Thermogemmata fonticola: one gene and its partner. The protein of the gene in region 1 interacts with the protein of each later gene in a pairwise test. Links are inferred from orthologs where the notes say so. Each region holds a gene or a part of one and is shown on either strand. Other genes may lie near its edges. The genes, in order: H0921_RS12120 and ruvA.

Region 1 (14,302 bases):
CACCCCACGTCCAGAAGAGTACCAGCCGCCTCCCTTCGGGGGTTATGAGCAGGCTTTGCGCTGTCCGTTTTTTAAAGGCAGCAGATTGACCGATGATCTCCGGCAGATTATCCTCGAAACGATGCGAACGCAGCCTCGACCAAGACACCGCATACAAGCAAAAAACGAGATGGCTGAGGAGAAGATCGCAATCGCTGTAGACGAGACGGCTGGGGAGAGGATCGCAATCGTTGTTTCCCCCGAAGTATCCTCGCTGTGCGGAAAAGCTGCATGAAAAGCCAACTGAGGAAAGGGTGAGTTGGAAGTGCCCCAGGAGACCGCCTATGCCGAACGCTGACAATCGGTCCGCATCTGACCCCTCGGCGGTTCCCGCTTCCTCTGCGGACGCCTCTGGTGTGCCGTATCCTCACTCCGAAGAGTCCGCCGTGCCGTATCCCAAGACCGTGCAGGTAGCCGGTGCCGTCTGGATCATCTACGGTATCGTGGCCTTAGTCAATTTGGCATTCCTCATCCTGTTCATTGTGGGGGCAGGCGAGGAAAAACCCGACGCGGATCGGGAGGCTCAGAAGGCGGCGATTGCTCTGGCCACCTGCTTCGGCATGTTTCAGGCGTTGATTGGCTTGGTATTCATCCACGTCGGCATCCAGAGCATCCGAGGCACGGCGCGTGATACTTTGGGGAACGGCATCGGTTCGCTTCTGTTCGGCCTGATCAATTTGGCGCAAGGAGGCCGGTTGGGGATGGCAGGCGACTTCGTCCTGGCCGGGTTCTACTTCCTGTTCGGGGTGCTTCTGATTGGGGCGGGAGTGCTGGCGCTGGCAGGTCGCCGGGAATACCGCCAGTGGCGCGAGGCCAGTCAGGTCTATCAAGCCTGGCAGGAGGAGCAGAGGCAGGCTCCCCACGGGTCGAGCTAGATCAGGGACGGTGGCCTGAAGGTACCGAGCCAGGCTCCCCGTCGTGCTACTCCAGGTTTACCCAAGTCTCAAAACCCACATGGAAGGGCCTTCCAGGAAGCATCCCTCTGGGCGGGACAAACCATCGACTTGAAGAAAGGTTCTGCCAGGCGCTGGGACGCGCGTGTTATCCCGGCTGCTTCTTGCGACATCGCTCCAATGAAGGGATGGGGTGGACAGGGCATTCAGGTATCCGCCATGGCGGCAGGGACGGTGCGCGAGCTTGTCGTGCGAATCGAAACCTGGACTGAGTCAACGGAGCGAACCCAGGATTGGGGGGACGAGGCGGAGGAAGCGGCGGGCGAACCACTGGGCTTGTTCTTTCTGGAGGATGGCCCGCTCCTGCGGTTCGCACAGTTGGATGGCGGTGTGCCAATCGGCATCGGCCCGCTCGTAGCGTTGCAGCATTTCCCAAGCCATAGCTCGTCCCCAGTAGCAATTGCGCAGGAACAGTTGGGCACGCTGGCGATAAGGGGTGCCGTGGAGCAGGGGGGTGAGCAAAGCGATGGCACGGTGGTAGTCATCGAGGCTGTCCGCGGGGCATCCCCCTCGGCGGCGGAGGTGAGCACGATTGCAATGCATCCCGCCAAGCGAGAGGCGGTTGCCCAGGTCCTGGGGGTGATTGGCCAGGCGGCGGGAACGGAGAACAATACCTTCTTCGTAGAGCAGCCAGGCCTGGGGCGATTGGCCGAGTTGATCGTAGAGCAGAACGAGTTCTCCGATCAGGGTGAGGGTGCGGGGATGTTCAGAACCAAGATGGCGGCGGGTGATCTGGAGGTTTTCCTCGTAGAGAGCCGCCGCTTCCTGGTGGCGATGGAGTTGGTCGTAAATTTGAGCCAGTAAGCGGCGGGTTTCGAGAGTCAGGGGGTGTTCCCGGCCCAGGCGGCGGTTCATTGCGGGCAGCAGTTCCTCGACCTGAGCTTGGGCTTGGGGCAATTGCCGGTGCAGGAAGTGAGCGTGAGCGACTTTGAGGCGGATGGCGAAGGTGTCCGGGTGGTCCGGGCCGAAGTGCTGGAGGGCGGTGTCGAGGACACGCTGAGAGAGGGCGAAGGCATCCCCTGTGCGGTGCAAGGTGAAGAGTGTGCTGGCCCGGTCCGCCTGAGCGGTGAGGGTGTCGATGTGATGGGGGCCGAGGGTCTGCTCATAGCGGGCGGCCAGCTCTTCGAGAGCGTGCAGGGCTAGCTCGTGCTGCCCAAGTTTCTGCCAGGTGGCGATGAGGTTGTTGTAGTTGCGGAGAGTCTGGGGATGGTTGGCTCCCAGGGTGCGGAGTTGGCGGCGGCGGGTGTCGATTTGTAACTCCAGCGCTGGCAGAAGTTGTTCGAGATGGACGTACTGCACGGCGAGGTTGAGGGCCACTTGCAAGGTCGTGGGATGATCCGGTCCGAGATGCTGCCGGTGGTGGAGATAAAGAGGTTCGAGGATCGCCCGGGCTTCGCGATTGCGGCCCATGTCCGAGAGGGCCACGGCGAGGGTATTGAGGGATTGCAGGGTGAGCGGGTCAGTCGGCCCGCGGGTGCAGCAGTAGAGGGCATGAGCGGTGCGGAGGAGTTGTTCGGCTTTGGGCAGCTCGCCCAGGTAGAGATACGTTTTGCCGAGGGTGTCACGCAGGCGGGCTTCGACGAAGGGATGGTCCGGGAAGGTGGTGGAGAGGTAAGGGAGGGCGAAGTCCAGGGTCTGGCGGAGTGTGAGGTTATAGCCCCGCCCGCCTTCGATGCCTGCGGGCCGTCCTGCGGCCAGAATGTGCCGTTCGAGGAAGTCAAGCAGGGCCTGGGTTTCGGCCTGCCGTTGTTGGGCTTCGCGAGCGTGTCGTTCGGCACGCTGCTGAGCGCGTTCCGCTTCGCGTTGGCGGGATTCGGCCAGTTGCTGGGCCTGTTCGGCTTCGAGCCGGCGGGATTCGGCCAGTTGCTGGGCCGCGCGGGCCTCGGCGGCGGTCTGCTCCGCCCGCAGGTGGTTGTCTTCAGCGCGCTGCTTGGCCAGGCGCTCCGCTTCCACGGCGCGGCGAGCCTCGATCAGGGCCAGCGTGATCCCCGTGATCCCGAGAAGTAAAACGATTCCCAGAGCGCTGGCGGCATAACCGAGCAAGCGACGGCGTCGGCGGCGCTCGGCATCCCGAACGCGATTGGCTGCCCGTTCCGCTTCCGCAGCGCGCAGCCGCTGCTCGACTGTATAGCGATACGAGCTGAGGCGCTGGGCCACGGCTAGACCATCGGGCGGGCGCTGCTGCGGGTCAATCGCCAGGCAGTCGCAGGCCAGTTGCACCAGCTCCTCATCCGCCCCGCATTGACGCAGACGTGTCACAATTTCGTCCGTATCCCCTGTGGCCGCCCGGACAATCATCGTCATCAGGCTTTGGCCGCGGAAAACCTCCTGGCCCGTCAGGATTGCCGCCAGGATGCCGCCGAGAGCGAAGACGTCCGCACGGGCATCGATCTGTTCCCCCCGTGCTTGTTCCGGCGCCATGTAAGCCGGCGTGCCGACCACCTGTCCCGCGAGCGTGCGGCTATTCCCTTCCGCCGACACGGGAGCCTGAAGAATGGAGTCCCACTCTGGGCGTTCCGGCCTGCTGTCTCCCTCGCCCGAATCTGAGGCCGGCTTTCCCGCAGACCCAGGGGAGGGTCCGTCGGGCAGAGGCGAGGGCGAGGCTGGGGAGGAGCTGCCCCGGGGATTGGCAGGGGGACTGCCCTTGCTTGGGGGAGTGGGAGCGACCGGGGAACTGGAAGAAGCAGGGGCGGGCGGAGCCGAGGCGGGCAAGGCACCATCCGCGGGAGCCGAAGCCGGGAAGTCCCGCAAAACCTTGGCCACCCCCCAGTCCATGACTTGCACTTCGCCAAACGGGCCGACCATGATATTGCCCGGCTTAAGATCGCGGTGAACGATGCCGTGGGCATGTGCAAAGCCGATTGCCCGCGCCACCTGCTCAAAGACATCCAGCCAGCGTCCCAACTCTTCCAGAGGGTGGGAGCGCCGGGCCAGGATTTGCGCCAGCGTTTCGCCGCGGATCAGCTTCATAACCAGATACGGTGGGCCGTCCGCCAATTGCCCCAAAGCATAAACAGGGGGAATGGACGGGTGCGAGAGTTGAGCTGTGATGCGCGCCTCGGTGACAAACCGCTGGCGGTCGCCATTGGGCAGCAACACCTTGATTGCGACTTCCCGCTGGAATACCTCGTCCCACGCCCGGAAAATCTGTCCCATGCCTCCGCAGCCGATCAAATCGATGACGCGATACCCCGGAATCACGGGCATGGAGGGCGGCACCGGCTCTGAAGGCCGGGGCAGCGCGCCGGGCAGGCACGACACCGTCGCCGCTGCTGCTGTCCAGGAATCCGGCTGAGCACTCGCGGAGTTATCACATCCGGGCATAGAAAAGTTCCCAGAATCCGACCTCGTGGTCGTGGTCCAGCCGCTGTTTCCCAATCGCTAGAGGTTTGTCATCGATCGGGCTGCCGCCACTTTAGTGCATGATACGGGATCATTCCAGTTCCTCGTAGTTGCGGGATGGACGGAGAGGTTCACGCCGGGGATTCTGTTTCGGCAGCAGGGGCAAAATTGAGGCGCTGGTCGAGCACGAAGGTCGCGGCCCGATCCACGTGGGGCGGCTCGATGGAGTCCGAGTTGTCCAGATCGGCGATGGTGCGGGCGACGCGGGCCAGACGGTCGGTCAAGCGGGTGGAAATGTTGGCCTGGGCTACCCTTTGCTTGTAGTGTTCCAATCCTGCGGGGGAGAAGCGGCAGTAGTCCAGGATGCGACCGGCGGGGATGGCGGCGTTGCAGCCGATGGCGGTGCCTTGGAAGCGGGCCGTCTGGCGGGCGCGGGCAGCTTCCACCTTTTGCCGCAGGAGTTCCGTTTGACCGTCCGTCGTTTCGGAGAAGCGCTCCTCCAGGGTCAGCGGCTGCAATTCCACCACCAGATCGATGCGGTCGAGCAGCGGTCCGCTGAGGCGCTTCTGATATTTGGCCACAGCCGTGGGGGAACAGGTGCAGCGCTCCGTGCCCGCGTAGCCGCAGGGGCAGGGATTCATGGCTGCCACCAGGGTGAAGCGGCAGGGGAAGGTGAAGGCGGCGTGGGTGCGGCTGATGGTGATCTGCCCGCTTTCCAGCGGCTGGCGCAAGGCTTCCAGAGTATCCCGGCGGAACTCGGGCAGCTCATCAAGGAAGAGGATGCCGAGATGGGCGAGAGTGACTTCCCCCGGTTGCAGCTTCAAAGTGCCGCCCCCGACAAGGGCCTGCTTGCTGATGGTGTGATGCACCGCCCGGAAGGGACGCTGGGTGACAATTTGGCCGTCGCGTTCGAGTTGCCCGGCGGCGGAATAGATGCGGGTCAGTTCGATCTGTTCCTCGACGGTGAGCCGGGGCAGGATGCCGGCAATGGCGTTGGCCAACAGGGATTTGCCCTCCCCTGGCGGCCCAATGAACAAGAGGTTATGGCCCCCGGCGGCACAAAGCAGAGCGGCTTCCTTGGCCTGCTCCTGCCCCTTGATCCGCCCGAAATCGATCGGCTTTCTCCCGAACGGCTCCAGAGAAATCAACTGATTGAGAACGTTGTCGAAGGTGCGTTTCCCCTGGAAAAACTCGATGACTTCATCCAGCATGCTGACGGCGGCGATGCGGCCGTGCTGCCGGCCCGGGGAAGCGGCGATGAGTGCGCATTCCCGTTCGTTGCCCGTCGGCACAATCAGCGTCTGTTCAGGCCGGGTCGCTTCCGCGATGGCCAAAATCCCCGGCACCCGCCGCACTTCCCCGTGCAAACCCAGCTCGCCCACCAGCACGTAATCCCCCTCCACCGTGGGGGGCAGGTCCGGCAAGTAACCGGCACATTGTAACAGGATGATGGCCAGGGGGAGGTCCAGCCACGAACCGTACTTGGACATCATCGCCGGCGTGCAGTGAACCTGAATAATCACGGGGGACTTGCTCATGCCGTACTTGGTCAAAGCTGCGTTGATCCGTAACAGGGCTTGCTGGGCATCCCCCCGCTCCATGCCAGTGATGACCACGGCGTTCGGCCAGGACCGCGGAGTAGGCAGCACCTCCACTGCCCGCGCCTGAATCTCCACAATCTGCCCTTTCAAGCCGTGCAAAAAGCCAGCGTTGAGTGAATGCTCCTGGCGTAATAAGTGTCCGAATTCCTCTTCCCGCTGGCGTTTTTTGTCCTGGGGAGAACGGTCCGATGGCATCGCCGCAACTCCTCTTCATCCACCCCCTTCGGTCCCAATGGCCGCAAAATCATCCTCATTGTAACCCGCCTCCGCTTTCCTACCAGCCAGGAAGTCGGCCGAAATGTTCGGGACCGAATCGCGGAAAACGGACGGCATCCATGTTTGAAATTAATAAACAGATTTTTTTTGAGGGCAAATTTGACAATGTGTACCCGTCCGCGGTGAGGTCGGCGGAACACACCCTGCCGCCAGAAAAGAGCTGGCACCAGCCCCTTGTGTCGAGCGGACGGAATCGCTTGCCGGAGGCATAGCACTGAGACGGGAACGCCAGGGCACCTGGAGGGTCGGCTTCACCAGGGGGGTGGGGGGGTGGCGCTGGGAGAACGGATGGAGCGGGTGGCAGAGGATCAGGAGGAGGGAGGGGGAACCGGCAGGGAGCGCGCGCTGGCGAGGAAGTGACAGAGGGCGACGGCGAGGGCATCGGCCACGTCCGGGGGCTGGGGCAAGCGATCCAGGCGCAACTGGGCGGCGATGGCATACTGGATTTGGGTTTTGCTGGCGCGTCCGCTGCCGGTGATCAGCTTTTTGATCCGAGTGGCGGGATAACCGACGACGGGCAGTCCGCGAACGGCCCCGGCGAGCAGGAAGACGCCGCGGGCATGGGCCATGAGGATGGCCGTGCGAGGGTGGGCGTAATGGGCGTAGAGTTGCTCGACAGCCAGGGCCGCCGGTTGCCACTCCTCCAGGACCTCGACCAGGCCGTCGTGGAGGATGCGGAGGCGTTCGGCCAATGCCTCAGCGCGGCGGCGGGCGGGCGGCGCGCGCAAGACACCGGCTTCGCAAACCTGGGGTTGCCAGGCGTGCTGTTCGCGCACGGCCTCGAGCACCGCGTAGCCGGTCCGGTGCAGTCCAGGGTCCAAACCCACCACGCGCCAGGGTCCTGCGGGCGGCAGAGAGGCGGTCGGAGTTGGTAAGGTTCGCTCTTCGTGCGTCTGATCCGCCACGGAACAGGTCCGAGAAGACAGGGAAGACACAGGGGCGATCCCTCGCGTTGAGTCGGGCGAGAAAGCCAGCGGGGCTGGTCTCTCTCATTTGGCCCGTTGGCAAGCCTCCTACAGGGCCGGCAGGTCGCCGCTCATGCTTCCATATCGGCCCAGTTTTGCGGGATGAGCCAGTATTCGGTCAATTCCGCTTCCCGGCTGCCCGGCTCTGGCCGGTAATCATACACGTAGCGGACGACGGGGGGAAGGCTCATGAGGATGCTTTCCGTCCGCCCCTGCGTGCGCAGGCCAAAGACCGTGCCGCGGTCATAGATCAGATTGAACTCGACATAGCGTCCCCGGCGGTATTCCTGGAACCAGCGCTGCTGCGGGGTGTAAGGCAGGTCCTTGCGCCGCTGCACAATGGGCAGATAGGCCTCCAGGAAGGCATCGCCGGCGGCACGCACAAAGGCGAACATGGCCTCACTGGCTTCGGCGTAGTCGAAGAAGATGCCTCCCACCCCGCGGGCTTCCTGGCGGTGCTTGAGGTAAAAGTACTCATCGCACGCCTTCTTCATCTCCGCGTAGTTGGCGACAGCGGCATGCTGCTGGCAGACCCGCTTCCAGACCTTGTGGAAATGGATGACATCCTCGCGATAAGGATAGTACGGCGTCAGGTCCGCACCGCCGCCAAACCACCCTTTGCTCCCTTGGGTGAGGAAGCGGAAATTGGCATGCACCGTTGGCACTAGCGGACTGCGCGGATGGATCACCAGCGAAATCCCCACGGCGGTGAAATGCAGGCCATCTCCGGGAAGCTGCCGGGCAAAATCGGGGGGGAACTCCCCGAACACCTCCGAGAAATTCACCCCGCCTTTCTCGAAGACGTTCCCCTCCGCGATGACGCGGGTCCGCCCGCCGCCGCCTCCGGGCCGCTCCCAACGGTCCTCCCGAAAGCGTGCTCCGCCGTCCATCTCTTCCAACGCCGCACAAATCCGTTCCTGGAGGCTCAGAAAATACTCGCGTGCCGCCTGGTGTAACCCCGCGTACCTGGCGTCCAAGGTGGGAGGCAGTGCCGTGGTCATGGCTTTGGCCCTGGGAAGGTTTCAAAAAAGATATTATTGTCCTCAATTAGTGTAGCTGAGCTTGCCTTGCCATGCTAGCCCTTGGCGAAACTCACCGGACTCGACCTGGGGTCAGCACTTCCCCTGTAATCCCTCGAACCTGGCGTAACAGTCCCCTCGAAGTGGCGGGAAAGCCGAGCCCCACGGCCAGACCCCAAAATCCTTGGGGATTTTCTCTCCCTATAATGTCGAACGCTGGAAGTGAATGGTAGGGGTGATTATCGGTCGGGGGAAAGGGAGTCGGTTGGGGGAAAGGGAGTGGGCAGCCGAGGCGTGAGAACTCCGACGTTCCCACGCTCCCAGCCGCGAGAACGTGAGACGTGGACGAATCTGACGCTGGCCTGCGGGAGAGACCACTGATGGCTCGTATCTTGATCGCCGACGACAACGTGCAGAACGCGGAATTGTTGGAAGCCCATTTGGACGGCAGCGGGCATGAAATCCGCATCGCCCTCAATGGGGAAGAGACGCTCCAGTTGGCCCGCACCTGGCAGCCGGATGTCATCCTGCTGGACATCATGATGCCGAAGATCAGCGGATTTGAGGTCTGTCGGCGCTTGCGCGCGGATGCGGCCACGCGGGACATCGGCATTCTGATGATCACGGCCCTGGACCAAACGACGGATGTGGAAACGGCGGTGGAAGCCGGCACGGACGACTTTCTGACCAAGCCGATCAATAAGACGGAGCTGCTGCTGCGGGTGCAAGCGCTGCTCGCCAGCCGATCCATGAGCAGCGAAGTCGAGCGGACGCTGGTCTATCTGGGCACGGTCCAGGAAGGCCGGCTTACCCCTCCGCGTTCCTGAAGCGGCCTGGCTAGCTCTGGGCGAGCGGAACTCACCGTTTGGTCTTCCCACCCGTATCTGTCCCTTCCCCAGCTTGGATAGGACGAGCAGAAGCCATCATGGCGCGGATCATTTTGCAGCCTCGCAAGGCCCGGCCCTTTTTCCACCGCCATCCGTGGGTATTTGCCGGCGCGATCGCGCGCATCGAAGGCCATGTGGCGGACGGCGATCCGGTAGCCGTTTATTCCCACACCGGCCAGTTCATTGCCCACGGTCTGTACAACAGCCGCTCGAAGATTCGGGTACGGCTCTACAGTTGGGAGGAAGGGGTAGAGATTGGTCCGGCCCTCTTCCGCCAACGGCTAGCCCAAGCCGTCCGGCTACGGCAAGCCCTTTCGTACGGGGAGGCACCGGAGGGCGGCTGCCGCCTGGTGTTCAGCGAGGCGGATTTTCTCTCCGGCCTCGTCGTCGATCGTTATGGTCCGTGGCTGGTGATGCAACTGTCTGCCTTGGGGCTAGCTCAGCGACGGGAATGGCTCGTGGAAGCCTTACGCGATTTGGTACCCCTGCGCGGTCTCTACCTCCGGGCGGAAAAGGGGATTGGCTCCCTGGAAGGGATCGAGCTGGCGGAGGGCGTGCTGTGGGGTGAACCCCCGCCGGAGGACCTGACCATTGTGGAAGACGGCTTACGGTTCGTGGTGGACATAGCCGCAGGACAGAAGACGGGTTTTTATCTGGATCAGCGGGAGAACCGGCGGCGGGTGGGGGAATTGTGCCGGGGCCAGCGGGTACTGGATGCCTTCTGCTACAGCGGGGGGTTTGCTTTGCATGCGGCGCGGCACGGCGCGGCGGCTGTCCTGGGCATCGACGGGTCAGAAGCGGCTATCCGCCTGGCCCAGCGCAATGCGGTCCTCAACGGCCTGGAGGCTGCCGTGCGTTGGGAGTGTGCCGATGTCTTCGATCGCCTGACGGAACTCGTCCGAGCCGGGGAACGCTTCGACGTGGTCATCCTGGACCCGCCCAAATTCGCCCACCGCCGCCAAGCCGTTCCGGAAGCCCTGCGCGGCTATCACCGCCTCTATCGCCTGGCTCTGCGCCTGCTGGTCCCAGAGGGGCTGCTGGTTTGCTGCTGCTGTACCGGAGTTATCTTGCAGGAGGAACTGGAACAACTGTTGTTGGAAACGGCGGTGGCCGCCCGGCGCGATGTGCACATCCTGGAACGGCGCGGTCCAGCCCCCGATCACCCCATCGCCATGACCTGCCCGGAGACGGGGTATCTCAAATGCCTCATCTGCCGGGTGCTCTAAAACTTGATCCTGCTCCCCTCATCATCTCTTCGTCTGCTGGTGTCCTCTCGACGTCTCTTCTGCTCGTAACGCTTCTCCTATCTGCCGGTACCGGCTGCTTACCGGGTACTCTGAGGCCGGATGCACCACTTTGGTGCTGCTGGGTTCGGGGGAGACGTTGGATCATTTCGGTGTCCATGCCGAGAGGGTTTGGGTGTTGCGGGGAGAGGGATTTCCGGCGGCGGGGATTTCGGCGGTGGGAAGTCACCGGGAGGCGCGGTCGAGGCGGATTTGTTCCAGCACCTGGCGGACGGCTTCCGCGGGGGTGGTTCCCAGGCCGGTGTATTGGCGGCGGGCGCCGTCCCAGGGCAAGGTGGCCCGGAAGAGGTACTGGCTGCCTTCCCGTTGGAGCGAGAAGCTGTCGCGGGGCGCACCGAGGCGTTCCAGTTCCTGGTACAACTCCTGGAGCGGCGGCCCAGTGGTGGGGATGCTGTCGGGCTGGGGCGGCGGGGTGGAAGCCGGGGCTGGGGCAGGTGGCGCAGGACCAGCCGGGGTGCTGTCTGCCGCCGGGCGCAGGGGGACACGTTCCGGGGGGCCATCGGGGATTTTCAAGCCCTCGTCGTCCCAGCGGCCCGCGAGACCGGCCGGGGTGGTGGCGGGGCTGGGAATATGCACGCCGCGGAAGCGGGCGGGATCGTCGTTGTAGCCGCCGTCGGAGGAATCACGCGATCCGGTGCGCCCGGCGGGAGCGGCGATGAGCGGATCGGTCCGGCCTTGCCCAACGGCGCCCCGCTCAGGTAAGGGAACGTTCTGCCGCGGAATGCGGTCGGGGCCATACACCAGCGGATCGGACCCGCGCCCCAGGCTCCCTTCTCGGGACTTGCATCCGGCTAACGGGGCGAGCAGCAGGAGCAGCAACATGCCCAGCCCGCCGGGTTTCCTCCGGCATCGGTCGATTGTGGCCGCACTGGAACTTGCGAACCGTTCCACCCTGACGGTCCCTGCACTCCACCCCATGGCTGTCGGACATCCTGCCATGCGGTTCCCCCCTGAAACTGGAAGGGAACTTGCCGCCGACTCTATCCTTTGGCTATCTTCACTGTCCCCGATCTGCGGCGGTCCGTCTACACCCCCCTGTCACTTTCCCCCGGCAGGCGGGTCATACGCTGACCGATTGTAAGTATCGGGCAAACTTTACCGGCCTCGATCTTTGCTGGCCTATACCATCCTTGCGAGGACTCGACAATGGCGCTTGACTCTACCCCGGCGGCGGCTTCCTCCCCGACCCCTGTTTCCTCTCCATCGGCGGCTTCCTCCCCTTCTTCTCTGCGGATTGCCGTCATCGCAGGGGACGGAATCGGACCGGAGGTGATCGAACAAGCGATCCGGGCGGCGGAAGCCGCTGTGCAACGGTATAGTCCTGCGCGGCTAGAATGGAACCGCCTTCCCTGGTCCACGGCTTATTACAAGAAGCACGGGCACATGCTGCCGCCGGATGGCTGGGACCTGCTGCGCGAGCATGACGCCATCCTCTTTGGAGCGGTGGGGGATCCGAGTGTGCCGGACCGCATCACGGTCCATGAACTGCTCCTGCCCATGCGGCGGCGCTTCGATCAGTACGTCAATCTGCGCCCGGCGTATCTGTTCGCCGGTGTTCCTTGCCCGCTGGTGGGAAAAAAGCCCGGCGAGATCGACCTGCTGGTTTTCCGGGAAAACACGGAAGGGGAATATGCGCCCGTGGGCGGACGATTATATCCGGAGACGCCGGCGGAAGTGGCAGTGCAGACGGCCCTGTTCACCCGCCGGGGTTGCGAACGGATCATGCGGGCGGCGTTTGAAGCGGCCCGTCGCCGCCCCCGCAAAAAAGTCACCAGCATTACCAAGTCGAACGCTCTGATCTGGGGTATGGGACTGTGGGATGCGGTCTTCGAGGACGTTCGCCGGGATTATCCCGATGTTCAGAGCCACTCCCTGCTGGTCGATGCCGCCGCGATGGACCTGGTCCGCAAGCCAGAAACGTTCGACGTCATTGTGGCCAGCAATCTTTTTGGCGATATTCTGACCGATCTATCGGCGGCGGTGACGGGGAGCATCGGCTTGGCCAGCTCCGCCAACATCAATCCGACGCGGGAATATCCCAGCATGTTCGAGCCGGTCCACGGTTCGGCACCGGACATTGCGGGCCGGGGTATCGCCAACCCCTTAGCGGCCATTCTGTCGGCGGGCCTGATGCTGGATCATCTGGGCCTGAGTGCCGCTGCGGAAGCGATTCGCCAGGCCGTGGCTGCTGTTCTCGCGGAGGGGAAAGTCCGCACCCCTGACCTCGGCGGTTCGCACACCACCACGGATATGGGCAATGCGGTGGTCGCCGCTCTGCAAGGATGATCCGCCCTGGCCCCGACCTTCCAAGGGCTAGGCAGGGAACCTTGCAGGGGCTTTGCACGGGGCGGACAGGTCCAAAAGCCGGCTTGCCCCTGGAAATCGCGCCATCGCCAGGGGAAGGCAAGAGCCAGCCCTGGAGCGGAAAGAGGGGAGAACGAGTGGGAGACGGAAATCGGGTTTATTCCCGGAACGCGACTGGCCATGATTCCCGATGACGCTTTCGAGCCGGACCGCTCCCAGCAGCCGTCCGATTCCGCGCCGCCCCCGCCGTCCGGCGATCCTTCTCCAGCGCCGGCACTCGTCGAGTGGGAACTGGATGTGCAGGACTCTTTACCTTGGGCGGTAGAAGAACCTGGAGCGGTGGAAGAAGAGGTGGCTGGCGAGGCTAGCTCCTCCAGGACGGCGGCTAAAACCCCGGAGACCACTGCCCCTTCCGCTTCTCTGTCCGCTCCCGGCGCACCGTCTTCAGCCTTTTCTCCTCAGCCTTCCGCTTCGCAAAATCCCCCTTCTTCCTCCGAAAAAAAATGCGATGGTGGAAGCAAGGGGGATTCTCCTCCTCATCCCACGGTCGAGCAGATTCTGGAAGCGATGCTCTTTGTAGGGGGGCCGCCTCTGACTCCCGCGACCGCGGCCTCGGCGATCCGGGGACTGACGGAGGAACGGTTTCACCAGGCGCTCCACGCCCTAAATCGCCGCTATCGGCGGCAGAAGCGGCCGTATGCAATCGTTCCCCGCGAGGACGGTTTCGTCCTGACGCTATTGCCGGCGTATCAGCACCTGCGGGAGCGGCTCTATGGCGGGCCACGCACCGTGCGCCTATCCCAGGCGGCCCTGGATGTGCTGGCCATTGTCGCCTATCGCCAGCCGCTGACCAAAGCTGAAGTGGACGCCCTGCGCGGTCAGGAGAGCGGCCCCCAACTCCGCCAACTCCTCCGCCTCGGCCTGATCACGATGCTGCACCGTGGGGAAAGCCTCCCCTCCCCGGCGAGCGAAGCCCCCACGGCCTACTCCCCGTCCGCAGAATCCCCGGCGGCCGAAACTCCCACTGCCAACCCCCGAACGGCGAAACAGCTAGACTCCCCCGGACCGGAGTCTCCCGCCGCGGAGGTTCCCGCCCCCCAGCCTCATCCCAGCACTCTGACTCAGGCCGTCCGCTACGGGACTACCCCCCGTTTCCTCCGCTTCTTCGGCCTAACCTCCCTGGACGATCTTCCCCGCCTGGCCACTGACACCTGACCAATTTCTGATCGACCTGGGCAATTCCTCCGCCGACTTGCGCTTTCCCGCGGATACCGGATCGTCGGACCTTTGCCTCGTGTTCCGTCTCCTTGACCAGCCTGTCCCCTTGACCAGCCCCAATAGGGCTTGTCCCGGCGCAAGGATGGCTGACTCTCTCCGTTGTGTGGGTAGAAAAGTCGGTCCTGGCGACACCCAGGGATCGGGAGAGAGATGAAGGACTATCACTAGGGAAAGGGCAAAGGGAGGGGAAAGGGCAAAGGAGGGGAAAAAGGTGACGACGTGGGTTCGGCGGAAAAAAGGGGACCGAGGAAGAGGTCGGAGGGGAAAAGGGGAGCGGTGCGGGAAAAATTGCTGAGAAAAAAATTGAAGAGTTTGGGGATTTTTTTCTTGCCAT
Region 2 (14,385 bases), on another replicon or contig:
ACTGCTTCCCCCTGCCCTCGGCCTATACTGTTCCATAACTACTGTTCCAGAAGTGCCGTGACGGCCATTATTGCTGTTCCTATTGCTGTTGCCGGACCGCGGATCAAAGGTTGGGTTTTGGCCCGCGGAGGCAAAGAAGTCCGGCGGGAGTCATGAGGACGGACCATGCATCCCCACAAGCCGCATTATGAGCGCCGCCCCGGCAATGCCAGCAGCCGGGAGTATTTGCAACGGATCAGCCGCCAGCGGATTGATCCGCCCCCGGTGACGCCGGAGATGAGCACGGCGGAGCTGATTGATGCCGCCTTCCTCTCGTACAACGCCGGTCGGCTGCGCGAGGGGTGCCAGCTTTTCGTCCGCAAGATGCTGGCGGAGGAGGGAACAGTCGGCCTGGCCCTCTCCGGTGCTCTGACTCCCGCCGGCTTGGGCATCTCCTGCCTGGTGCCCCTGGTCGAAGCGGGCTTCGTGGATTGGATCGTCTCCACCGGGGCCAATCTTTACCACGATACCCACTATGCCCTGGGGATGGAGTTGCACCAGGCCGGCCCCCACCTGCCGGATTATGAGTTGCGGGAGCATCAACTGATCCGGATTTACGACATCGTCTTCGACTACGAGAATCTCCTGGGCACCGATGCCTTCTTCCGGACGTTGTGCCGGGGACCGGCCTTCCAGCGCACCTTCAGCACGGCGGAGTTCCACCATCTGGTCGGCAAGTATCTCCACGAGCGGGAACAGCAGACGGGCCGCGGCGGCAAGAACCTCCTGGCGGCCTGTTACCGTTGCGGCGTGCCGGTCTTCACCAGTTCCCCCGGGGATAGTTCCATCGGGATGAACCTGGCCGCCTTGCAGCTCGAAGGTTCCCAGTTACGCCTCGATCCGCTGCGGGATGTCAATCAGACGGCGGCCATCGTCTGGGAGGCCAAGTCCTCCGGGCGGACCAGTTCCGTGCTGATCCTCGGCGGGGGCAGCCCCAAAAACTTCATGCTGCAAACCGAGCCGCAGATTCAGGAGGTTCTCGGCTTGACCGAGGCGGGCCATGATTACTTCCTGCAATTCACCGATGCCCGGCCGGATACCGGCGGCCTGTCAGGTGCCACCCCCAGCGAAGCGATGACCTGGGGCAAAGTCGATCCGGACAAGCTGCCCGATTCCGTGACCTGTTATGTAGACAGCACCATCGCCCTGCCCTTGCTGACGGCCTACGCCCTGGCCCGCCATCCCCGCCGGCCCCTCAAGCGCTTGATCGATCGCCTGCCGGAGTTGACGGCCCGCCTGGAGAAAGAGTACGCTGCCGTCCGCGCCCAACGGGGGGAATGATTCCCCGCCTGCCCTGGGCTTGGAAGGGTATTTCTATGACACGCTGGCTTTCCCTCTTGGTCCTGGCAGCCAGTGCCGTTGCTTTGACCTGGCCCTGCCCTGCTCCCGCGCCGCAACCGGCCCCCGCCGCGCCCCCGGAGCTGCCTTCCGCCTCGGCTGCTCCTCCGGCCCGTACCGCGGCGGATCGTGCCGATGCTCGCCGACCCGCCCCTGCCCCGCCGACGCGCCCGGAACCCTGGTTCGTCGATGATGAACGCTTCTACCAGCAGTTCATCGCACGCCTGACGGAGCTAGCGGAGAAAGGGGAGTGCCTGCCGACGGAGAAGTTGCGGCAGCAGTGGCAGCGGGGTGGCAAGGCCGCCTGCAAGCTGGCGCCGCCCGCCGCCGAACAGCTCAGCCCGCACGAGGTGTACCGCCGGGCTTTGCCCGCCGTCCTGCTCCTGGGAAGCGTTTACCCGGACGAAGACGGTACGTGGGTGGAAGGGATGTATGCCACAGCTTGGGTCGCCGCCGCGGATGGCATTGTGGTCACCAACTGGCACGTCTTCAGCGAGCTACAAGAGGGGGAAGTGTTCGCCGCCGCCGATTATCAGGGCCGGGTTTATCCCGTGAAGGAAATCCTTGCAGCGGACAAAGCAGCGGATGTCGCCATTGTCCGCATCGCCGCCCGCGATCTGACCCCCCTACCCCTGAGCCGGGACTACGCCCCCGTCGGCAGTTGGGTCGCCGTCCTGGGACATCCGGGGGACAATTTCTACGTTTTTACCACCGGCAGCGTGACCCGTTACAGCACCCAGCGCAACGACGACGGACAGCAGGAATCCTGGATGGGGGTAACCGCTGAGTTTGCCGGCGGCTCCAGTGGCAGTCCAGTGCTCGATGCCCGCGGCGCGGTGGTCGGCATGGCCGCCCTGACGCTGACCCTGGAAGACCAGGGCGGAAGCGCCCGGCACCCCCACCCCTCCGTTCGCCGCTTCCCCGCCCTTCCCCCCACCCCCTTCTCCGTCCCGCGCGCCTTCCGTCTCCCGTCTAACAAATCCCTGGGCCGACACTCAGACGATGACAAACCCATGCCACCGGCTGGACCCCCGCAGCCCCCCGCCGTCCAAATGATCCTGAAAATGGCCGTCCCCGCTCCCCACATCGCCCGCCTCTGCACCGAACCTTGACGGGCCGGCCATCCGGAGGAAACTTTCCTCTGCACTCAACCCTCGCCGAAAACGCTGGAGGACACCTGCCATGCGGTCCCGCCTGCGCCTGCTTCTGCCCCTGGTTCTGCTGGTGGCTTTGTCCCTGGACTTCCCCACGTCAGGGACAGCTCAGCCCCCGACCCCCTCCCCGGCTCCGCCCCCCGCTGCGGACGAACCCCAGAAGACCGTCCTCTTCGCCGCCGGTCAGGAGGGCTACCACACCTTCCGCATCCCCTCGCTCTTGGTCACCCCGCAGGGTACGCTCTTGGCCTTCTGCGAAGGCCGGAAAAAGGGCAGCGGCGATAGCGGCGACATCGACCTGGTGTACAAACGCAGCACCGACGGCGGCAAAACCTGGGGACCCCTCCAGGTCCTCTGGGACGAGGGGGCCAACACCTGCGGCAACCCCTGCCCCGTCGTCGAGCGCCAGAGCGGCACCATCTGGCTGCTCATGACCCACAACCTCGGCAGCGACACAGAAGCCGCCATCGTCAGCGGCAAAAGCCGCGGCAGCCGCACCGTCTGGATCACCTCCAGCCGTGATGACGGACGCACCTGGAGTCCGCCGCGGGAGATCACGGCGGCGGTCAAAAAGCCGGAGTGGAGCTGGTACGCCACCGGACCCGGGGTCGGCATCCAACTGCGCAGCGGCCGACTCCTCATCCCCTGCGATCACAAAGCCGATGGCGGCAAGACCCGCCGCTCCCACGTCATCTACAGCGACGACGGCGGCAAAACCTGGCACCTCGGCGGCAGCACCGGACCCGATTGCAACGAATGCCAGGCTGTCGAACTGAGCGATGGCACCATCCTGCTCAACATCCGCACCTACCGCCCGCAGCACTTCCGCCGCCTGATTGCCCGCAGCCGCGACGGGGGAAAAACCTTCTCCGAACCCGTCGAGGACCCCGCCCTGGTCGATCCCGTCTGCCAGGCCAGCCTCATCCGCCTCTCGGAGCGCGGCGATGAACTCCTCTTCTCCAATCCCGCAAGCACGCGCCGCCAGCGCTTGACCGTCCGGCTCAGTCCCGACGGCGGCAAGACCTGGCCCCACGCCCGCCTCCTCCACGAGGGACCCGCCGCCTACTCCTGCCTGGCCGTCCTCCCCGATGGCACCTGCGCCTGCCTCTACGAAGCCGGCACCCAACACCCCTACCAAACCCTCACCTTCGCCCGCTTCTCCCGCCGCTGGCTCACCCAGCCCTGAGCCTCCCCGCCCTTCCCCTGCCTCCCGTTCCTGCTGGAAAACGCCAAACTTCCCCATCACCAGGGCGGAGCATTCCCCATCACCAGGGCGGAGCATTTGATTCCGGCATGGGGCGCTCGGTTCCGGCCTCGCTGGCTGCTGCCGGGCATCCCTAGCCACCCCCTGCCCTGCACCCGGACGCGGATAGCTTTCTTCCGAAACTGTCCAGCTTTGGGAACAACTTACCTTTTCAACCCTCTTTCTTTTCGGGAAAACATGGAAAAAATCTCAAGGAAATGATCCGGCTCACGAATATCGTGGATAGACGAGCTTGGATTTGTATGTCGGCTCCCAAGGATGGTCCGCCCGCGGGAGGTGATTCTTCCCCCGGAGCCTGACCCCTTCGAGGATCGCTCCCACGAGCGGCAGACGCGCCAGGGATGGCAGGACCCTGAATCCGGGAGGTTCGCCCATGTACCGCCTGCTCTCTGTCGCTTTGGTCCTCGGTGTCGCCGCCAGCTTGGGCCTGGCCCAACCGCAAGCCCTCCAGGTGTACGACCGCTGCATCGACGGCGTCGTCTACGTCGAAACGGTCCTCCGCGAAGGACTGTTCCGGGATGAAGTCAGCCAGGGGAGCGGCTTCCTCATCGATCGCCGCCGCAAACTTGTCGTCACCAACTACCACGTCACCCAGGAAAAGGAAAAGGACAAAATCCTGGTCCTCTTCCCCGTCCGCGGCCTCTTCGGCGAGGTCATCTCCGAGAGAAAGTATTATTTCGATAATGCTCCGCGCCTGATCAAAAACCGCTTCTTCTCCAGAGCACGCATCGTCGCCCAGGATAAGGACAAGGACCTGGCCATCCTCCAGCTCGACCAGATTCCCGACTCGGCCAAGGAGCTGCCGCTAGCCCGCTTCGATCCCAAAGCGCAGGATACGCTCCACATTCTCGGCAATCCGGCGGAACGCCCCCTGTGGCGCTGGGCCGCGGGCACTCAGCCGGCAGTGGGGCAGATCGACGCCCGCAACCGCATCCCCAACATCGCGGTGCGCAACAGCAAGGTGATTCTCTGCTGCTGTGCGGCCTTCAACGGCAACAGCGGCGGGCCTGTTCTCAACGATGACGGCGAGGTCGTCGGCATTGCCTCCTTCAACGGCGGACCCGGCGGCATCCTCACCGGAGCGATCCACTTCGCGGAAATCCGCGACCTCCTCGATTCCATCGTCCTCCATCGCGTCTTCAGCGTGGAAAACCCCACCCGCTTCACCCTCCACTACCAGGTCCGCTGGGGAGAAAATGGCGAATGGGAAAACCACGCCATCAAGCCGCACACCTACACCGTCCACTGGCTCAAGGGACCCTTCGACCAAATCCCCTATATCAAATTCGACGCCTCCTTCGAGGAAGGGTATCAGGAGAAGAGTTACAAGCTCGCTTATTACACCCGCCAGTTGGGCCGTGGCGTCAATCCCTCCCGCGATCTGGACGCGATGGAGTACATCTTCGCGGTGGACAAGGAGGAGATGAAGATCGACCTGCTCCGCAAGTGACACCCGCCGGTCGGCCCCGCCTCGGGCGTCCCCAGCGTATTCCCCCGTCTGTTACGCCAGCCTTGCTCTCCATCTCCCCCTATCTGTCGCTGCAACCCCTGCGGGTGGCTGAGCGCCTCGCCTGGCAGGGGTTTCTGATTGGAGCCGCCATTGGCCGCGGCTGCCATCCCGCTCTAGAACGCCGGATTGCTGTGGGTCAAACGACGCTCCCGACCGCTCCGCTTGAGTCCATTTCCCTTCCTTCTCCTCACCGCTTGGCTTGCTTGAGCTTGCCCCTTTGCCAGTGCCGGGAGCGATGTCGGGAGACTGACAGGATGCCCAGGACGATGCCAACCGCCCACCACTTCCCCTCACGGGTCGAATTGTCAAGCGTGCAGACACCGTGTCGATTTGCTATCCGATGAATTTTTTGCATTCAGAAATGAATCACCAATGATATTCCTCTGTCAGCAAAAATGTACGTAAAAAAATGGATTTTTTTCTGCAATTCGATTTGTAGTCCTTTAGGGACGCAATACCATAGATGTAGTCGAATCAAACGATTGAGTTTTCTGCTGAGCAATTTATTGCCTAGCAAAAAATTCAAACGTATCTTGGTTCAACAGCTTATTTTTCAGTCCGGACGTTACGTCGGGGAGAGTCGCGGCTCCCCACTCAGACGTTCCACCTTGACCGCGCACCTTGGGGAGGAAGTACCATGTTCGCCCACGTTCGCCGCTTTGTGCTGTTGGCAAGCCTTGCGACTGCCCTGACGTTGTCCCAAACTGCCTCAGTGCAAGCGGGACCGATGACTAGCGATGTCCAAGCGATTACCATCCCACCACCGCCGCCACCACCGCTGCCACCACCGCCGCTAACACCCGTTTTCACTAACGCCACCGCCGCGGCAGGACCCTTCTCCGGCAACGACAAACCCACGGATTTGCTCGACCGGTTGAATAACCAGAACTTGTTCAATACAGGACTTACCACCTGGACGTTGATCGGCTCTTCCGATGACACGAACAACGGGCCGTTTACCTCCAACCCCTCGGCCACATCGGGGCAGATCCTGCTGGATAATCCGATCAACGGGCCGTTTGTGATTGCTGTCAAAGGGGGCGACAGTTACGCCGCTTATTACTTTGACAACTCTTTCAGCAATGTCCTAGGGTTTCTCTTCACGACGGCGGGATTGCAGTCCGTGGGGAGTGGCAATCAACCCAACTTGAGCCACATGAGCCTCTACATGCCTCAGAGTGGTGGCGGTGGTGGTGGCGGTGGTGGCGGTGGTGGCGGTGGTGGTGGCGGTGGTGGCGGTGGTGGTGGCAACGGCGGTGGTGGTGGCACCGGTGATCCCATCCCCGCACCGGCGACGCTCGTGGTGTTCGGGCTGATGCTGGGGGCGTTGGGGTGGCGGCAGTGGCGTGCCCAGCGCCAGGCCCAGGATTGAGCACGCGACAGCCGAGCTGCGAGGCAGAACCACCAGCCTGGCAAGTAGGAAGAGTCGCACACACGGGGCCACGGCCTGCCGTTGGCGGGTCGTGGCTTCGGCGTTTGGGGAAGGTGCCGGGCGGGGCAGGGGGGTGCTCACCGGTTGTCAGCGGATGAGGTGGAGCTGGTCCCAGAGGGCGGGGTCTTCGCCGACGGGGAAATTCCAGTCGAGGGCCAGGAACTGGTCGCCGAGTTCGTGATCGCGGACGAGGAAGAAGAAGCCGAGGTGGGGGGATTCCTCCGGGTCGTAGCCGGGCAGGGCGGGTGCGGGGAGGAAGGCCTGGAGGCGGTAGTCGTGGCCGGTGGGGAGGGAGTAGCGGCGGATGAGGCCGAGTTCGGTGCGGGGCAGGGGGGCGTCCTGAAGGGCGCGGGGGATGCGTTGGGCGGTGAGGCCGGGTTGGTCCCGTTGCGGTCCGCAGCCGGTGGCCAAAAGGATCAGGTGGTGGCAGTAGCGGGTGGCGCGGCGGCTGGAGCCGACAGGCCGGGTGGCTAGCCACAGATGCAGGCCGTCGCAGGAACCGGGACGTTCCTGGTCCCCTTGCAACCCCTGCCGCTTGCCAGTGACGGTCAGTTGTACGCCCAGCCCTTTTTCGTTCCATCCCAGGCGGAGTTCGGCATAGGGGCGCTTCTCTTCCAGGGCGGCGTGGGCCTGCACGATGCCGCTAGCGGGCAGCTCCAGTAGCTCGGCGGTGGGGTCGTCCAGCCCACGAGGCATATCCGCGACGTAAGGGCAGGGGTGGGATAGGCGGAGCATCAGACGGGGGGAAGGCAGCATGGTGCACTCCTGGCGTGAGTCCGGCCGGCACGTCCTGGGTGGGGGAAATGTCAATCTCCGGCGGGGGGATTGGGCGCAGGCGGCTGAAGCAGGCTGCGCGTCAGGACCTCGCGCGCGCGGTCGAACTCCGGTTGCCAGAGAATCTCCGGGGCGAGGTTCCGCAGGCAGTCCCGGACTTTCTCTAGCGTGTTGCGGGCCATGTGGGGGCAGCGATTGCAGGCGCAACTGATCCCCGGCACCGGCAGATAGGTGTGCTGCGGATAATGCCGCTGCAACTCCCAGATCATGTTCGCCTCGGTGGCCACCAGGAAGGTGGTGGGCTGCGCCTGGCGGGCGACGAACTGCCGCATCGCCTCCGTGCCGCCGACAAAGTCCGCATGCTCCAGGATGTTCTTCGGGCATTCCGGATGGGCGATGGTCTTCGCTTGCGGGTAGCGCCGCTGCATCTCCAAAAGGTCCGTGAGACTGAAGACCTCATGGACCACGCAGGCACCGTCCCAGAGGATCATCGACCGGCCAGTCACCTCTTGCAAATACGCCCCCAAATGCCGGTCCGGGACAAAGAGGATTTCGTAATCCGCAGGCACCCGGTCGCGCACGACCTCCACGGCATTGCCGCTGGTCACTACCCAGTCCGAAAGCGCTTTGACCGCCGCCGAGCTGTTGATGTAGCAAACCGTCTGGAAGCGCCGCCCGTTGGCCCGGAGCATCTCCTGATAGCGCTGCAGTTTGTCCGCCGGGCAGGAATCCACCAGACTGCAACCGGCCTGCAAGTCCGGCACCAGCACCCGCTTGTCCGGGTTGAGCATCTTGGCCGTCTCGGCCATGAACACTACGCCGCAGAAGACGATCACGGGGTTGCGCACCGCGGCGGCGGCCCGTGCCAGCTTGAGACTATCCCCCGTCACATCCGCCAGCTCCTGAATCTCCCCTTGCTGGTAATAGTGGGCCAGGATGATCGCCTCGCGTTCCTTTTTGAGTGCCAGAATCTCCGCCGTCACATCGTCCAGTACCGCGGGCATGGTTCGCTCCTCCTCGGTTCGGGCGGCGGCGAGCCGGTCGGCCTCTCCCGCAGCGCCCCTGCACCGGATGACCCCTTCGCCTCCCTCCGCCTTCGGTTCCGCGGGTGCCTTTCTATCATCTTACGCATTCCGTCTTCTCGCAACCCTCCTGCCGCCAGCGGATTCTGGCCTTGGCCTGCACCGGGTTCTGCGCCTTGGGTTGCAAGCCTTCCGCAAAAGGTTGGTCCTCATGCGTGGGAATCCCGGCGATGATCCGGGCAGCTCCAGGACAGGACGGGAACTGCTGGGGGAAAGTCCGGGTCAACGCCTGGCCGAGGGGGGGGGCAGAAGACAGGCGAGACTTGAGGAAAATCGGCTTGCAATTTTTACAAACACGACGAGGAGGCCGCTATCCTCGTTACCGCTTGTTCTGGAAGTTGAAACAGGTGTGAATCCTAGAGGCGGCGTTTTAGGTTTCCCAGTTAGATTCGTTCGGAAATCGAGGGCAAATTGTGGCGGAAATGGGCGGCGGGATTTCCCTGGAGGCGGTGGCGCGTTCATATAAGTGAGAGCACTCAGGGAAGGCACAGTCGTGGGAGAGCGGCGTGAGGAAGGCCGCTGCGGCTGTGACCCGAGTGAGGCAACCCGGAACTCAAGGGGGGTCAAAACCAATGAAAGGACGATGGTTCAAGAAGTGGCTGATGGGAGGCGTGTGTGCCGGTTTGGCGTCGCTGGCGTTCGGAGATGCGGAAGCGTTTGCCGACGGCTTGTCCAGCGCGCCGGTAGCCGCCCAACAGCCCGCTGCGCCTGCCCAGCCATCTGGCAACAGCGGTCAGGCTGGCAGCGGCTGGATCACCCAGAAAATCCAGGTCACCGAACTGGTCCCGACCTGGGTCGAGGAAACGGTCACCGTCATGCAGCCGCAGCAGCGGGAGGAAACCTACACGGCCTACCGCCTCGAGTACGTGCCGGAAACCGTCACGCGGCAAGTGGTCCGCTACCAGCGAGTGACGGAGACGGTCACCGAGATGCGCACTGTCGTCGAGCGTGTGCCGGTGCAAAAGCAGGTGACGGTCATGGAGCGTGTGCCGGTCCAAAAGCAGATCACCGTCATGGAGCGCCGCCCGGTCCAGAAGCAAGTCACCGTCAATGAGGTCCAGTACAAGCGCGTCCTGGTGACGGAGATGCGCCCCAAGACGGTGACTCACAAGGTCTCGGTTCCCGTGACAGTGGAGCTAGGCCCCACTCTGGCCGACCGGCTGCGGAAAATCTGCGATCCGTGCTATGAACCCTGCCCGCGCACCGTGACCATCTGCAAGACGGAAAAGCACAAGGAGACGATCTGCGAGCCGGTCACCGTCTGCAAGAAGATCGCCGAGTGCGTGCCGGTGACCAAGACGATCTGCACCTACGAGTGCGTGCCGGTGACCAAGACTGTCTGCGCTTACGAGTGCCGGCCCGTGACCAAGACGATCTGCACCTACGAGTGCGTGCGCAAGCAGGTGGCCTGCCCGGTGACCAAGGTCAAGTGCGTGCCGGTGTGCGAGCAAGTGACCTGCGTGGTACATGTGAAAAAGTGCGTGCCGTATGAAGCCAAGCGGTGCGTGACCGTCTGCGTGCCGGTTGAGCAGAAGGTCAAAGTCTGCAAGCTGGTGCCGAAGGTGGTGGAGAAGGAAGTGAAGGTGCCGGCTCCGGCCCAAGCCCAGGCCGCTCCGTGTCCCCCCAGCGCCCCCTGCGCCCAGCCCTGCGACCGGCCCGGACTGCTCGATCGCCTGCGGGCTTTGCTGGCCAAGAAGCGCTGTGCGGAACCGTGCCCGCCGGCCTGCGAACCGGCTCCGGCTCAAGCTGCCCCCTGCCCGCCGCAACCCTGCGATCCCTGCGCCGCTCCGCGCCGCCGCCTCTTCGATGGCCTGAACCTCTGCCGCAAGGCCAAAGACGACTGCTGCCACGCTCCGGTCGTCGCGGGTGCCGCCGCTGGGTGCTCCAAGTGATACCCCCCCTCCGGGAGAGCGGCTGACAGGCTTGCTCCCAATCCACCCCCCCGCGAAGCGTCCGACCTCCCCAAGTCGGCGCTTCGTTTTTTTGGCATTCCTCACCTGCTGTCTGCTTTTTCATGTGGCCGTTGGGCCACTCGGTGCCTATCTCCAATCCCGCCGGGAAGATCAGCGAGGCTAGCCGGACTCAGTGTGGAGGAAAGCCGGATTCATCGCCAGGGAGAACGCCCAGGGAAACCGGAAGCCTCAATCCCAGACAGGGCAGCGGAATAAATAGACCATAAGATCATACCAACAGGGGGGAAGGAGCGCGGGCGAGACGCCGCTTCCCAAAAAGCTCTCAGCGCCGGGGAAGAACCTGCACGCGACTGGAGGATGAACTGCCCATGCAAAAGACGCTCGTTCTGCTCAAGCCGGATGCCGTCCAACGCCGCTTAGTCGGGGAAATCATTGGCCGCTTCGAGCGCAAAGGCCTGCGCCTGGTCGCTTTGAAAATGGTGCAGGCGAGCCGAGAACTGGCGGAGCGGCACTACGCCGTCCATCGCGGCAAGCCGTTCTACGAAAGCCTGCTAGCGTTTCTGACTAGCGGCCCGACCGTGGCGATGGTCTGGGAAGGGCGGGAAGCGGTGAGCGTCGCCCGCTTGCTCATGGGCCTGACCGACGGCGCCCGCTCCGCCCCCGGAACCATCCGCGGAGACTTCGGCCTGAGCGTCCAGAACAACCTCATCCACGGCAGCGACAGCCCCGAAAATGCGGAAGCAGAAATCGCCCTCTGGTTCCACCCGGAAGAGTTGGTGCACTACACCTCCAGCGACGCCGCCTGGATCGGCTGATTCCTCGAGCCAGTGTAGGCTCGAATTCGTTATGACCTTTTTTCTTCCTAACTCCTCATCGACCTGAGTGCTCATCGACCTGATCTTCTCGTCGCACCGCCGTAGGGCTTCATGGTTCCGGTGTTCCCGGATTATAGCTCCGTGGCGGTCCTGTGCCAGTTGCCCTGTGAGTCGGAATGAATTGGCCTTTCGTGGCAGGGGAGGGGTGTGGTAAAGGTGGGGCGGCTGTTGGAGAGGCAGCGGTTGCGGCAACGACGTGATACAGGCTGGACAACTCCATCCGTTTCCGAAAGGAACGTTGGGCCACAGAGTCGCATTTCAGAGAAAGGAGGCAAGGATGCCTCAAGGCAGAGCGAGGATAGGCGGTCGGCGGTGGTGGGGGATTTTCCCCGTGGCTGGTCTGGTCGGCGGGATGGTGCTGTGGTTCGCCCTTACACCGGGTCGATCGGGGGCGGGGTGAACGCCGGCGGGCTGCCCGGTGCCCGGTGGTCTGCCGGGGTGGATGCCGGGGAGTAACGGGGGGCTGCTCGGAGCGGGTCCGGGTTGGTCCGGGATGCCTCCAGCGGTGCTGGCTCCGTTGCCAGCGAATTCTGGCCTGCCTGCGGGGATGCCGCCGGGGCTAATCCATCCGGGGGCAGGGGGTAGCCCTCGTTCGCCGGGACTTGCCGGGCTGCCGCCTTCGGGAGGAAGCCGGCCGCCGGCCGGTGTTGCCGGAACGGCTTCGGGAGGAAACGGTTCCCGCCCGCCGACTGCCGCCGCGGTGTCACCGCCGCTCGGAAAAACGCCGCGCTCTCCTGCTTCGCTGCCAGCGGCTGAGATGGTGCTGCCGCCTTTGCCTCCGCCGGAGCATTTCGGCATCCGCCTGGCAGGGGAAGCGCCGTCCTTCCTTGGCTCGGCGGCCTCTGGCTCGGCTGGGGTGGAATCGGCGGGAGCCGGGATGTCTTCCTCGCTCGTGTTGCCGCCTTTGCCTCCGCCGGAGCATTTCGGCATCCGCCTGGCCGTTCCCCGGCCCTAACGGCGCTGGTCGCTTCTGGACCGGACGATCTGGAGGGCAGCGGCTGCTTTCTTCATTGATCCTAGGAGCTGCTGCTGTAGATGAAGGTGAGGGCCTCTTCGACGGAGCGGAAGGATTTACCGCTGGCGAGCAGGATGTCCAGGCGCTGGCGGGCTTCGAGGGGACTATGCCCGAGTGCGAGAAGGGCCTGATACACATCGTCGATCATCTGACTGTCAACGCGCGAAGCGGAGTCGCCGGTAGCGGCGGCAGTGTCGCGGGTAAAGGCTAGCCGGGTGACTTTGCGCTTGAGGGTTGCCACGATCTGCTCGGCAGTGGCTGCTCCGACGCCGGGCAAGGTGCTCAGCCAAGACACATCCTGGCGGCTGATGGCGTCGGCGATTTCGTGGCTGGGTCGGGCCATCGCCTTGAGGGCTTTTTTGATCCCGATCTTTTCCACGGTGCAGAACAACTCGAACAATTCCAACTCGGCCTCGGTGTGGAAGCCGACCAGGCGGGGGATGAAGCGGTTGCCGCTGCCGACCCCTTCGAGATATTCCAGCGTGTGCAGGGTGACTTCCTGACCGAGGCGGTTCTGCAACTGCCGCCGTACCGTTTCGGGTACCAGAATCTGATACTCGAGCGGTCCGACTTGCAGGCGAACTTCCTCGTCCAGCACGCGGTTGAGCACGCCGGTCATCCGAGTGATCATGGGGACACCAGGGTAACGCCACGGAACGCCGCGGTCGGTAAGGCCACGGACTGTCCCGGTTCCAGGGAAAGCCCGGCAGGAGCCAGCCGTTCGGCTTGCAGAACTTTCCCCTGGATCGGGTGGTGGATCGGATTTGTTTTAGAAAGGCGCAGGACCGAGGGAAACCGAACCCAGTAGCGGGTAGAACCGGACAGAGGCGCGGACACCCACGGTGCACCCTTTCAGTTTCCCGGAAGGCGGGCATCCGCTGGCAGCCGCAGTTCCGTACCCGCCGGCACGCGCGAAGCGTTCACTTCTGGATTGAGGTCGTAGATTTCCACCCAGCGCCGCTCGTTGCCCAACAGTTGCCGGGCGATGGTCGGCAGGCTGAGGCCGTCGGTGGGGACCCGATAGATTTTGAACCCTCCTGGTGCGGCACTTGCGGGGCCGGAGTGATAGGTTGGCGCGGCGGCGTTCCACGGGTCCGTCGGCACCGCTCGCCCCGCCGGCTGCAACCCCGCGGGAGAGGAGTTGCCCCCCGGACCAAAGGAAGCTGGTGACATACGGGTGGCATCGCCTCCCAGGCGGCGCAGGATGTGAAGCGGCGGGATGTCGATGGCCCCGCTGCCGTGAAGCGGCTTGTTCCGGTTGTATGCCCGCAGCGCTGCCGCATACCGCCCATCCTGGTAGAACTCCCGGCTGATCGACTCCCACGTGTCCCCAGGCCGCGGTTCGTAAATGTCCACATCGTAGGACGTCGTGGGCGGCCGCTCCGCTACGGCGGGTGGGTTTTCCGTGCGCCCTGGAGAAGAAGAAGCGGCGGTCGGAAGCGAAGGCATCCCAGCGGTCGGCTGCTCCAGCGGGCGTGAGCTATTGCGGGAGGCCTCGGCGGATTGGGGTAAAGTCAAGCGGGCGCCGCGATCGTTTCCCCCGGCGGCTGCGGGAGTCGAGCCGGCGTTTCCTCCAGAAGGCACAAGCGGAGGGGCGGGCGGCGGACTGGCCGGACCGGCATTCGCAGGAGGCGGTGGCAGCACACTGGCAGCGGGAGGCACTGGCAGGGCCGAGGGATTTTCCCCTCCTGCGGGCGGAGCCGGGGAGGGCGGCTGAGTATTTTCGCTTGGGGCAGGCGGTGCCACCGACGGCGGCCCAGGCGGCGCGGAAGCGCTTCCTGCTGATCCCGTGGAAACTGGCCCGGCAGAAGAAGCAGACGACGGCGGCGTGCTGGAAGGCGGCGCCGGACTGAGCGAAGCCGGAGGTGGCGGAGTCAGCGCCGGCGGAGCGACTGCGGGCACATCCCCACTCGGCGGAGGCACCGCGGGACTCCCCCCCGGCGACACCGGCGGCAACGGAATCGGCGGCGGAGGCGTACCGCTGGAAGG

What was found.
Region 2: the proteins of H0921_RS12120 (region 1) and ruvA interact in binary tests that used the Escherichia coli proteins (3 or more experiments, as listed by UniProt). The link is inferred for Thermogemmata fonticola from one-to-one orthologs.

Annotation. Positions count from the first base shown.
Region 1 is NZ_JACEFB010000009.1:29,263-43,564, forward strand. What follows is about bases 5,319-8,102. They hold H0921_RS12120 (crossover junction endodeoxyribonuclease RuvC), read right to left. Parts: upstream 7,117-8,102; coding sequence 6,520-7,116; downstream 5,319-6,519. Other genes in these bases: H0921_RS12115 (YifB family Mg chelatase-like AAA ATPase), read right to left, coding at 5,319-6,130; hemF (oxygen-dependent coproporphyrinogen oxidase), read right to left, coding at 7,248-8,102. Outside these bases: H0921_RS12105 (hypothetical protein), read left to right, coding at 324-914; H0921_RS18340 (protein kinase domain-containing protein), read right to left, coding at 1,206-4,316; more of H0921_RS12115, read right to left, coding at 4,466-5,318; more of hemF, read right to left, coding at 8,103-8,177; H0921_RS12130 (response regulator), read left to right, coding at 8,576-9,022; H0921_RS12135 (class I SAM-dependent rRNA methyltransferase), read left to right, coding at 9,121-10,308; H0921_RS12140 (hypothetical protein), read right to left, coding at 10,552-11,208; H0921_RS12145 (tartrate dehydrogenase), read left to right, coding at 11,533-12,672; H0921_RS17955 (SMC-Scp complex subunit ScpB), read left to right, coding at 12,871-13,905.
Region 2 is NZ_JACEFB010000007.1:33,992-48,376, reverse strand. The notes cover bases 11,213-14,079. They hold ruvA (Holliday junction branch migration protein RuvA), read right to left. Parts: upstream 13,028-14,079; coding sequence 12,398-13,027; downstream 11,213-12,397. Other genes in these bases: H0921_RS10710 (LysM peptidoglycan-binding domain-containing protein), read right to left, coding at 13,249-14,079; H0921_RS10720 (hypothetical protein), read left to right, coding at 11,800-12,336; H0921_RS18220 (hypothetical protein), read left to right, coding at 11,659-11,781; ndk (nucleoside-diphosphate kinase), read left to right, coding at 11,213-11,321. Also shown: H0921_RS10765 (homospermidine biosynthesis protein), read left to right, coding at 166-1,320; H0921_RS10760 (S1 family peptidase), read left to right, coding at 1,356-2,489; H0921_RS10755 (sialidase family protein), read left to right, coding at 2,560-3,717; H0921_RS10750 (S1 family peptidase), read left to right, coding at 4,169-5,245; H0921_RS10745 (hypothetical protein), read left to right, coding at 5,943-6,677; H0921_RS10740 (hypothetical protein), read right to left, coding at 6,825-7,493; quinolinate synthase NadA, read right to left, coding at 7,544-8,515; H0921_RS10730 (hypothetical protein), read left to right, coding at 9,166-10,485; more of ndk, read left to right, coding at 10,875-11,212; more of H0921_RS10710, read right to left, coding at 14,080-14,385. UniProt on the Escherichia coli protein: The RuvA-RuvB-RuvC complex processes Holliday junction (HJ) DNA during genetic recombination and DNA repair.